Regions from separate parts of the Sedimentibacter sp. MB35-C1 genome, predicted to be linked through region 3. Evidence: a T-box and tRNA genes for the amino acid it is inferred to sense, from the RefSeq annotation. Region 3 holds a T-box; the other regions hold tRNA genes.
The links. The T-box of region 3 lies ahead of proS (proline--tRNA ligase). A T-box ahead of a tRNA ligase gene usually reads a tRNA of that ligase, here a tRNA-Pro.
Positions count from the first base shown of each region.

Region 1: it has a tRNA-Pro gene. The T-box ahead of proS (proline--tRNA ligase) is inferred to sense a tRNA for this amino acid. The anticodon was not compared.
Region 2: it has a tRNA-Pro gene. The T-box ahead of proS (proline--tRNA ligase) is inferred to sense a tRNA for this amino acid. The anticodon was not compared.

Region 1 is NZ_CP133188.1:1,260,403-1,263,653, reverse strand. Features, by position in the region: gene panF (sodium/pantothenate symporter) at 1-399, opposite strand, end outside; gene RBQ61_RS05855 (YhdT family protein) at 443-766, opposite strand; tRNA gene RBQ61_RS05850 (tRNA-Phe) at 1,165-1,240, opposite strand; tRNA gene RBQ61_RS05845 (tRNA-Ile) at 1,299-1,372, opposite strand; tRNA gene RBQ61_RS05840 (tRNA-Ile) at 1,395-1,468, opposite strand; tRNA gene RBQ61_RS05835 (tRNA-Pro) at 1,479-1,552, opposite strand; tRNA gene RBQ61_RS05830 (tRNA-Ser) at 1,565-1,651, opposite strand; tRNA gene RBQ61_RS05825 (tRNA-Lys) at 1,664-1,736, opposite strand; tRNA gene RBQ61_RS05820 (tRNA-Gln) at 1,751-1,825, opposite strand; tRNA gene RBQ61_RS05815 (tRNA-Gln) at 1,834-1,905, opposite strand; tRNA gene RBQ61_RS05810 (tRNA-Arg) at 1,912-1,985, opposite strand; tRNA gene RBQ61_RS05805 (tRNA-Cys) at 1,995-2,068, opposite strand; tRNA gene RBQ61_RS05800 (tRNA-His) at 2,083-2,159, opposite strand; tRNA gene RBQ61_RS05795 (tRNA-Gly) at 2,172-2,245, opposite strand; tRNA gene RBQ61_RS05790 (tRNA-Gly) at 2,265-2,336, opposite strand; tRNA gene RBQ61_RS05785 (tRNA-Tyr) at 2,339-2,423, opposite strand; tRNA gene RBQ61_RS05780 (tRNA-Glu) at 2,464-2,535, opposite strand; rRNA gene rrf (5S ribosomal RNA) at 2,663-2,779, opposite strand; rRNA gene rrf (5S ribosomal RNA) at 2,948-3,064, opposite strand; rRNA gene RBQ61_RS05765 (23S ribosomal RNA) at 3,247-3,251, opposite strand, start outside.
Region 2 is NZ_CP133188.1:2,717,257-2,720,507, reverse strand. Features, by position in the region: tRNA gene RBQ61_RS13080 (tRNA-Met) at 1-37, shown strand, start outside; tRNA gene RBQ61_RS13075 (tRNA-Glu) at 138-209, shown strand; tRNA gene RBQ61_RS13070 (tRNA-Val) at 333-405, shown strand; tRNA gene RBQ61_RS13065 (tRNA-Asp) at 482-558, shown strand; tRNA gene RBQ61_RS13060 (tRNA-Thr) at 616-688, shown strand; tRNA gene RBQ61_RS13055 (tRNA-Tyr) at 709-793, shown strand; tRNA gene RBQ61_RS13050 (tRNA-Gly) at 796-870, shown strand; tRNA gene RBQ61_RS13045 (tRNA-Gly) at 886-959, shown strand; tRNA gene RBQ61_RS13040 (tRNA-Arg) at 1,023-1,096, shown strand; tRNA gene RBQ61_RS13035 (tRNA-Gln) at 1,103-1,177, shown strand; tRNA gene RBQ61_RS13030 (tRNA-Gln) at 1,191-1,265, shown strand; tRNA gene RBQ61_RS13025 (tRNA-Lys) at 1,279-1,354, shown strand; tRNA gene RBQ61_RS13020 (tRNA-Ser) at 1,357-1,445, shown strand; tRNA gene RBQ61_RS13015 (tRNA-Ser) at 1,464-1,550, shown strand; tRNA gene RBQ61_RS13010 (tRNA-Trp) at 1,564-1,636, shown strand; tRNA gene RBQ61_RS13005 (tRNA-Pro) at 1,658-1,731, shown strand; tRNA gene RBQ61_RS13000 (tRNA-Ile) at 1,742-1,815, shown strand; tRNA gene RBQ61_RS12995 (tRNA-Ile) at 1,838-1,911, shown strand; tRNA gene RBQ61_RS12990 (tRNA-Phe) at 1,946-2,021, shown strand; gene RBQ61_RS12985 (ribonuclease H-like domain-containing protein) at 2,072-3,037, opposite strand; gene RBQ61_RS12980 (DNA internalization-related competence protein ComEC/Rec2) at 3,116-3,251, shown strand, end outside.
Region 3 is NZ_CP133188.1:5,984-9,234, forward strand. Features, by position in the region: partial or broken gene proS (proline--tRNA ligase) at 182-1,628, opposite strand; T-box leader at 1,768-1,968, opposite strand; gene RBQ61_RS00065 (bifunctional UDP-sugar hydrolase/5'-nucleotidase) at 2,134-3,060, shown strand; gene RBQ61_RS00070 (5'-nucleotidase C-terminal domain-containing protein) at 3,110-3,251, shown strand, end outside.

The DNA.
Region 1 (3,251 bases), 1.3 Mb from region 3:
TTTATTACTGTTATAGCGAGATACAAATAAATCAACATAGGATTGTGCATTAATCCTTCGAGCAACTATGCCAACTTTCTTTCCTATTTCACCAAACACTGTAAAATTCATAAATATCTGAGAGAATCCAGCTAAAACCCATGTTAATCCAACTGAGTAACCAAGACCAGGTCCTCCAAGAAATGTTCCAGCACTACATAATCCAGCGGCTACCATCATTGCAACAACTATAGCTCCCATACCACGTCCGCCAGTATAAAATTCATCAACATATTTATCTACTGCAGTTTTATCCATTGTTTTTTTTGAATAAAGTCCGATTGCAATCATACCCAAAGTATAAATAGCAAAAGTAATTATTATTGCTGTACGACTACTTGCACTTATTTCATAACCCATTTATATGTCTCCTTTTAATAATATTGTTGTATTTGTTTAGTAATTATTTTACTGCTAAATCGTCATTCTCAACTTCATCACTTAATTCCATGTCCACCAACTTAAATTTAGTTATATAAATTACTACTCCAGTAAATATTACACTAATGACAATTATTGCAAACCACCAAGTAGGCAATCCTAAAATATAACTGTAATTATTAGGATCTCCACTGCCTAACAAGTAGGCTGCAATAATACTAACTAGTGTAAAAATAATTTGCACTCCAAAAACTAATTTCATTTCTTTTTCACAAATAATAAATCGAGGGTCCATTTCAATTTCATCCAAACTATAATTAGTTTCATAAAATTCTTCTTTCTTCATTCAATAACCTCCTAATATTTTTTAATTATTATTACGACTATCATTATACTGCCTACCAGACAATTATTTAGATTCTTCTATAAATATATCTAAGTAGCAATTTTGTTATATTCTATTCACTTGTGCAAATGTTTTCAATAAAATAATTTCTATAATAAACTTATTGCTCCCAAAAACTGAAAATAATTTCAAAATACACAATTATATTTGAATTATTTTTCAAAATATTACTTTGATGCTACAACTTAATTGTACTTGGTCATATCAAAGGTAAAAGTAGAACGCTTAAATAATCTGATAATATAAAAAAGCTGTGTTTTTTCACAGCTTTTGTTTTATCCAATTATCCTAATCAAATTATGCAGTAAAAAAGCAGCCGGATTTTCCAGCTGCGCTTCTGGTGCCCAAACGCGGAATCGAACCACGGACACGGAGATTTTCAGTCTCCTGCTCTACCGACTGAGCTATCTGGGCAAATTCGGTCTCATTTCCCATTTTTTTGCTCCTTGCGTCGCATAAATTGAGTCATGAGTGGGCCTTCAAGGACTCGAACCTTGGACCTACCGGTTATGAGCCGGGCGCTCTAACCAACTGAGCTAAAGGCCCAAAACAAATTGTTTTGGTATAGTGGGCTTAGATGGACTCGAACCATCGACCTCACGCTTATCAGGCGTGCGCTCTAACCACCTGAGCTATAAGCCCGTCTTAAGTATCGGGGCGGCAGGATTTGAACCCGCGGCCCTCTGGTCCCAAACCAGATGCGCTACCAAACTGCGCTACGCCCCGAATATGTAGTAACGGAGAAGGAGGGATTTGAACCCTCGCATCCTTGTCAGATCTACTCCCTTAGCAGGGGAGCCTCTTCGGCCACTTGAGTACTTCTCCATTTATATTGAATGATCCATCGGCGATTCGAACGCCGGACACCTTGATTAAAAGTCAAGTGCTCTGCCTGCTGAGCTAATGGATCATAATAAATTAAAATGGCTGGGATGGCAGGATTCGAACCTACGCATACTAGAGTCAAAGTCTAGTGCCTTACCGCTTGGCGACATCCCAATTTTTAACTGGGGTAGTAGGATTTGAACCCACGAATGCCAGAGTCAGAGTCTGGTGCCTTACCGCTTGGCGATACCCCAATAAAATGCACCCAGGAGGATTCGAACCCCCGGCACACGGATTAGAAGTCCGTTGCTCTATCCTACTGAGCTATGGGTGCAAAGAATTTTGGAGGCGCCATCCAGATTTGAACTGGAGATCTAGGTGTTGCAGACCTGTGCCTTACCACTTGGCTATAGCGCCTCGATGTTAAGTATTGGGGTGAATAGTGGGAATCGAACCCACGACCTCCAGAGCCACAATCTGGCGCCCTAACCGACTAGGCCATATCCACCAAAACATAACTTGGAGCGGGTGAAGGGAATCGGACCCTCGCGACCAGCTTGGAAGGCTGGGGCTCTACCATTGAGCTACACCCGCAAAATAAATTTATATTGGAAGCGGAAGACGAGATTCGAACTCGCGACCCTCGCCTTGGCAAGGCGATGCTCTACCACTGAGCCACTTCCGCATTGGTGGAAGAGATTGGATTCGAACCAATGAAGGCGGTGCCAACGGATTTACAGTCCGTCCCCTTTAGCCACTCGGGAACTCTTCCGATTTTAAAACACTCTTACAACTGAGCCAAGCCTAAACTATGACCCTACCGGGATTCGAACCCGGGTTATCGCCGTGAGAGGGCGGTGTCTTAACCGCTTGACCATAGGGCCTTTATAGCCATCGTAGTTTCTTTCACATATTTGCTTACTCGCTGTCGCTCATGCAAATCTGGAACTCATTGCGGTTGACCAACCGTCGATTTTTCAGAACAGAACTCTGAAAAATCGGTTAGGTCATACCCGGCGACGTCTTACTTTCCCAGGCAGTTGCCCGCCAAGTATCATCAGCGCTGAAGAGCTTAACTTCCGTGTTCGAGATGGGTACGGGTGTGTCCTCTTCGCTATTGTCACCAGATAATGTTTTTGTAAGTTTTGAACTGACTATCTAAAGCCTTTGCCCTAACAACATCGCAGTCTCATTCACCAAATTTTCTGCTCCTTACGTCGCAAAATTTGGGAATTCGTTGCGGATGACCTACCGCCATTTTTCAGAACAGAACTCTGAAAAATCGGGTTAGGTCATACCCGGCGACGTCTTACTTTCCCAGGCAGTTGCCCGCCAAGTATCATCAGCGCTGAAGAGCTTAACTTCCGTGTTCGAGATGGGTACGGGTGTGTCCTCTTCGCTATTGTCACCAGATATATAAAAGTTCTTTCAGAACTTTCAAAATCGCATAGGAATTTTTAGATTAGACATTTTTGCGCAGTCTCATTTACCAATTTACTTGCTCCTTGCGTCGCATAAATTGGGAATTCGTTGCGAATGACCTACCTTCAATTTTTTTCTCCTTTTAGTCGAAAATATTGGGTTAGGGCATCTTTGAGGT
Region 2 (3,251 bases), 910 kb from region 3:
ACCCGCAGTGTCAGCGGTTCAAATCCGTTCGCCGCTATCAAGATGCCCTAACCCATTTTTTCAATTAATATTGGGAAAAAGATGATGGTAGGTCATTGGCAGCAAGTTCAAAATTTTTGAACGAGAATGTACAATAAGGCCCTATGGTCAAGCGGTTAAGACACCGCCCTTTCACGGCGATAACCCGGGTTCGAGTCCCGGTAGGGTCATGATGCCCTAACCCCATTTTTCAGAGTTTCTTTCTGAAAAATGGATGGTAGGTCATATGTAACGAATTCCCAATTTTTGTGACGTAAGGAGCAGAAAAATTGGTGAATGAGACTGCAAAATATGGAAGCTTAGCTCAGTTGGGAGAGCATCTGCCTTACAAGCAGGGGGTCATAGGTTCGAGCCCTATAGTTTCCACTTAAGTCCTAACTTCATTAATCAGATTTTTCTGAAAAGTGTTGGTAGGTCAAATGCAGTGATTAACTGCAAAAGCGGCCTGGTAGTTCAGTTGGTTAGAATGCCAGCCTGTCACGCTGGAGGTCGAGGGTTCGAGCCCCTTCCAGGTCGCCATTAAAAAAAAGAAGTATAGTCGAAGAAGTAATTTATTGGCGTAAAACAATTATATATGCTGGTGTAGCTCAATTGGTAGAGCAACTGACTTGTAATCAGTAGGTTAGGGGTTCAAGTCCTCCCACCAGCTTTGTAACATTAAAAAAATAAGGAAGAGTTCCCGAGTGGCTAAAGGGGACGGACTGTAAATCCGTTGGCACCGCCTTCATTGGTTCGAATCCAATCTCTTCCACCATTGCGGAAGTGGCTCAGTGGTAGAGCATCGCCTTGCCAAGGCGAGGGTCGCGAGTTCGAATCTCGTCTTCCGCTCCAACATAAATTTATTTTGCGGGTGTAGCTCAATGGTAGAGCCCCAGCCTTCCAAGCTGGTCGCGAGGGTCCGATTCCCTTCACCCGCTCCAATATAACCTATTCAAATTCTTAAGAAATTTTTTAAAAATTTGGTAGTTTTTAGAAATTACTGAGCACCCATAGCTCAGTAGGATAGAGCAACGGACTTCTAATCCGTGTGCCGGGGGTTCGAATCCTCCTGGGTGCATTTTAGTGGGGTATCGCCAAGCGGTAAGGCACCAGACTCTGACTCTGGCATTCGTGGGTTCAAATCCTACTACCCCAGCCAAAGAATAAAGAATTGGGATGTCGCCAAGCGGTAAGGCACTAGACTTTGACTCTAGTATGCGTAGGTTCGAATCCTGCCATCCCAGCCATTTAATTTATTATGATCCATTAGCTCAGCAGGCAGAGCACTTGACTTTTAATCAAGGTGTCCGGCGTTCGAATCGCCGATGGATCACCATTGGAGAGGTATCGAAGTGGTCATAACGAGGCGGTCTTGAAAACCGTTTGGGTGTAAGCCCGCGTGGGTTCGAATCCCACCCTCTCCGCCAAATTAAACTATGCATAATGGAGAAGTACTCAAGTGGCCGAAGAGGCTCCCCTGCTAAGGGAGTAGATCTGACAAGGATGCGAGGGTTCAAATCCCTCCTTCTCCGTAAGTTACATAGTAGGAGTGTAGTTCAGTCGGTAGAACATTGGTCTCCAAAACCAAGTGTCGTGGGTTCGAGTCCTGCCACTCCTGTTTAAAATAGTTTTTATGCAACGGGGCGTAGCGCAGTTTGGTAGCGCATCTGGTTTGGGACCAGAGGGCCGCGGGTTCAAATCCTGCCGCCCCGATACTTAAAATGGGCTTATAGCTCAGGTGGTTAGAGCGCACGCCTGATAAGCGTGAGGTCGATGGTTCGAGTCCATCTAAGCCCACTGTACCAAAACATATTGTTTTGGGCCTTTAGCTCAGTTGGTTAGAGCGCCCGGCTCATAACCGGTAGGTCCAAGGTTCGAGTCCTTGAAGGCCCACTCATAAAACATTTAATTTGTTTATAATGAATTTGCCCAGATAGCTCAGTCGGTAGAGCAGGAGACTGAAAATCTCCGTGTCCGTGGTTCGATTCCGCGTTTGGGCACCAAATAAAAAGGCTTACAATAAGAAGTAAGCCTTTTTTGTTATTTAATAATATTATTTAAAAATAGAGTCTAAAACAGTTTTTATTAGATTTGATATGTTTGTGTAAAAGATTTTATCGTTAAATTTTATAGGAAGAAGGTTTCTTTTTATGCCTTCAATTGCTGTGTATTTTGGTACCTTATAATTTACATTATCAATAAAGAAAAACTCCATAATCTTGTCATCTTTAAAAAAATCTAATGGGATATGTAATTCCATTGTTTGAGAGGCTAAATCGGTCTTTAAGCTAAAGTTAATGTTTGTGTTTACATAATTAGTTTTTAACGCGCTTATTATGTTGCATTTACAAATTAAAGTATTCTTTTTTATTTTTGTGGACTCGCTGTTTATACTAACCATAAGGTTGTCATAATGAAGAATATTATCATACATATCAAGTATGCAGCTGAATAGTGTAGGAAGATTAAAAACATCCTCATAATTATGCTGTAATATCAATTCCGCAAATTCCTTTCTCGGTTCTATTCTGTACGCTTTGTATAATGTTATGATATCCTCTCCGCCTAGAGTGTCATTTCTATTAATATTAAAATATTTCTCAGCAGTTTTTAATTTCAAATTTTGAACTTCAATTTTATTTTTAATGTTTTTCATCCAATAGTATAAATCAACTTTAGTAAAGGTACTCAAATCAATATTAAGATTGTATTTTTGCATCTTTCGCATTAAAAATGGAATGTCAAAACTGTTTCCATTGTAGGTGATTATATACTCCTTTTTACTAATCAATTCGTAAAAGTATTTTAATGCTTCAGGTTCATCAATTGAATATTCACAGAATATCTGGGTAATTTTATAGCCATTGTTTTCATAAAGAAGAACAGTTATTGAAATTATATCAGAATATTCTCTGGACAGACCGGTTGTTTCTATATCAATAAAGAAGGATTTTTTTAATAAGTTATGTATATTTTCTTTAATGTTAATTAAATTTACTTCTCCGCTGTTAATGATCATTAATTCTCCTATCCTGCTTGTACAAAATTAGTTTTGATTTACGTCCCAAAATTTGGTAAAATATGTTGAGGTGTAATTATGCATGTATTAATTTATATTTTTGCTTTTTATGCAATTGGAATATTATCGTATGAGTGTGGATGTTTTGAATACTATTTAGCAGTTTCTGCGTTCATACTTGTTTATAATGCGTTTACCACTAAAAGATTCTTAT
Region 3 (3,251 bases):
CTCAGTATTAGTTAAATCACATTTTTTTCATTATATCATAATATTTACTTTTTAAATATTAAAATCAAATAAAAAAACAGATCTTTGCGACCGTTCTTTAAGTCGTTATGATCTGTTTTTATATGTTCTTTTGCTACATCCCTATTAGTGGCTAGTTGGCCTGTATTGCCGGATTTCTATTTTAATATGCTCTGGCAACGTAAATCATATGCTTTGCCTCTTTGCCGCAAATGTGGCATTTGCACCCTAAATTCTCCTGCTCAAACGGGATGCATCTGATCGAAGCGCCTGTTTCATCTTTTAATTTGTCTTCGCACTCTCTGTCTCCGCACCACATCATTTTTGCAAATCCCGGGCGGTTTGGAAGATCTTTTTTATACTGTTCGTAGTCATCAACTACATAAGTATGTGTCTCTCTGTGAGTCTTAGCTTTTTCAAACATATCTACCTGCATTGAATCAAGCATTGATGAAATAGTTTCCTCAATATTGTCAAGCGACAATGTTTCTTTTTCAAGCTTATCTCTTCTCACAGCAACTGCCTGATTGTTTTCTATATCTCTCGGACCTATTTCTATACGAATTGGATATCCCTTCATTTCATACTGATTAAATTTCCATCCTGTTGAGTTTTCCTTGTTGTCATCAAGCTCGACTCTTATTCCGGCAGCCTTTAAAGAATCATACAGATTGTTTGCTTTTTCCATAACTCCTTCTTTGTTCATTGCAATAGGAATGATTACAACTTGAGTCGGAGCCATCTTCGGAGGAAGCACAAGCCCTCTGTTGTCAGAGTGAACCATTATAAGTCCTCCTATAAGCCTTGTTGATATTCCCCATGATGTATGATACGGATGCTCTTCCTGTCCGTTTCTTCCCTGGAATTTAATATCAAATGCTTTTGTAAAATGCTGCCCCAGGTTGTGAGAAGTTCCTGCCTGCAGAGCCTGACCGTCATGCATCAATGCTTCCATGGTATAGGTAGCATGTGCACCTGCAAATTTTTCTTTCTCGCTTTTTTTGTCCTGTAATTACAGGTATAGCCATTAGATCTTCCGCCACCTGTCTGTAAATATCAAGCATCTGAAGAGTTTCAGCCTGAGCCTCTTCATTTGTCTCATGAAGTGTATGTCCTTCCTGCCATAAAAATTCCGAAGTTCTTAAGAATGGTCTTGTGGCTTTTTCCCATCTTACAACACTGCACCACTGATTATAAAGGTAAGGTAAATCCCTGTATGAATTCAACCATTTTGCGTACATATGACATATGATTGTCTCTGATGTTGGTCTGATAACCAATCTCTCTCCCAGCTTCTGGCTTCCTCCGTGAGTAACCCATGCCACCTCAGGAGCAAAGCCCTCAACATGCTCTTTTTCCTTTGTCAATAAGCTTTCAGGAATCAACAGAGGAAAATACATATTTTTATGACCTGTTGCCTTAAATTTTTCGTCGGCAAATTCCTGTATTCTTTCCCACAAAGCATATCCGTAAGGCCTTATTACCATGAACCCTTTAACTGGTGAATAATCCACTAATTCATTTTTTAGTATAACATCTGTGTACCATCTGCTGAAGTCTTCTTCCATTGGTGTTATTTCTTTTACAAAATCTTTTTCTTTTTTAGCCATAATTTCTCCTTTCACATTGCAGTCTCGCATTAAAATATAATTACTATAGTTCCCGTAAATCAGAAACTTATTGAAGTAACCCTACTCAGTTATCCATAATAAAAATGGATTTAGGGTATAAAAATTAACCGCCTCTAAATCAAGAGGCGGATTTCCGCGGTACCACTCTAATTGCTGCAATTATTTGCAGCATCTCATTCAAATAAGGGGATTTCCCTTTGGGTTGTTACTCCCAAATACTCCGAGACGGGTTCGATATACAGAGGGCCAAAAACCTTTCACCAATCAGTTTTCTCTCTATTGCCATGTAAGTTCTACTGCTTCTCTTCATCGTAAATATTTATTTATAACTCATATTATAGAAAAAGTTTAGTTTTGTCAATCATTTTTGATATTTTTCTTATATTTATATGGGTATAATATTTTTTAGGTGCTTGAAAATGTTTCCAACTATTATTATAATAAGTAAAAGCATAACAATAATATAATTAGGAGGAAAGTAAGTATGAAAAAAAGAGTAACAAGTTTAGTCTTAGTAGCATTATTAATACTAAGCAGCTTCAGCTTTGCATTTGCAGACGAAACAGGAATTACTGCTATTACTATTATCCACACTAATGACATTCACGGAAGGATTGAAGAAGACAGTTATAATAATGTAATGGGCCTTGCTAAAATAGCTGCATTGATTAAAGAGGCCAAAGAAGCAAATCCTAACACTCTTGTGCTAGATGCCGGTGATGTTCTCCACGGAATGCCCATAGTTAATATAAGCAAGGGTGAAAATGCCTTAAATGTTTTAGAAGCCGCAGGGTATGATTATATGACTATCGGCAATCACGATTTTAACTATGGAAAAGAAAGATTGTTTGAACTTAGAGATATGTCCGGAATCGGCATGCTGTGTGCCAATGTTTTAGATGAAGAAGGAAAACCAGTTTTCACTCCATACACCATTGAAGAAATGGACGGAGTAAAAATAGGAATATTTGGATTAGCCACTCCGGAAACCATGTATAAAACCAGCCCGTTAAACGTTGAGGGTTTGACATTTGCTGATCCAGTTGAAATTTCAAAAGAAATGGTTGAAGAATTAAAGGATCAGACTGATGTAATAATAGCTCTTGCACACATAGGTCTTGATGAAAGTTCTGTTATTACTTCCAAGGCAATAGCCCAAGAAGTAGATGGAATTGATGTAATAATAGACGGACACAGCCACACTCTTTTAGAGGAAGGCATGATTGTAAACAATACACTGATTGCACAGTCCGGAAATTATGATAAGAATCTTGGCTATGTTGATATAAGTGTTCAGGACGGCGAAGTTATAGAAAAAACAGCTCGCCTTGTTTCGGCTGAAGCTGCTGCAAACACTGAAGCTGATCCTGAGTTAGCAGCTATTATTGAAGAAATAAATTCCAAAAAATAAGGAAACATTTGATCAGGTTGTTGCAAAAACAGATGTATATCTTGACGGTATAAGAGAGCATGTAAGAGCTCAAGAGACAAACCTTGGTAATTTATCCGCTGATGCCGTAAGAGCAGAGTCCGGTGCAGATGTGGCATTCGTTAACGGCGGAGGAATAAGAGTAGACATTCAACCAGGCGACATTACCCTGG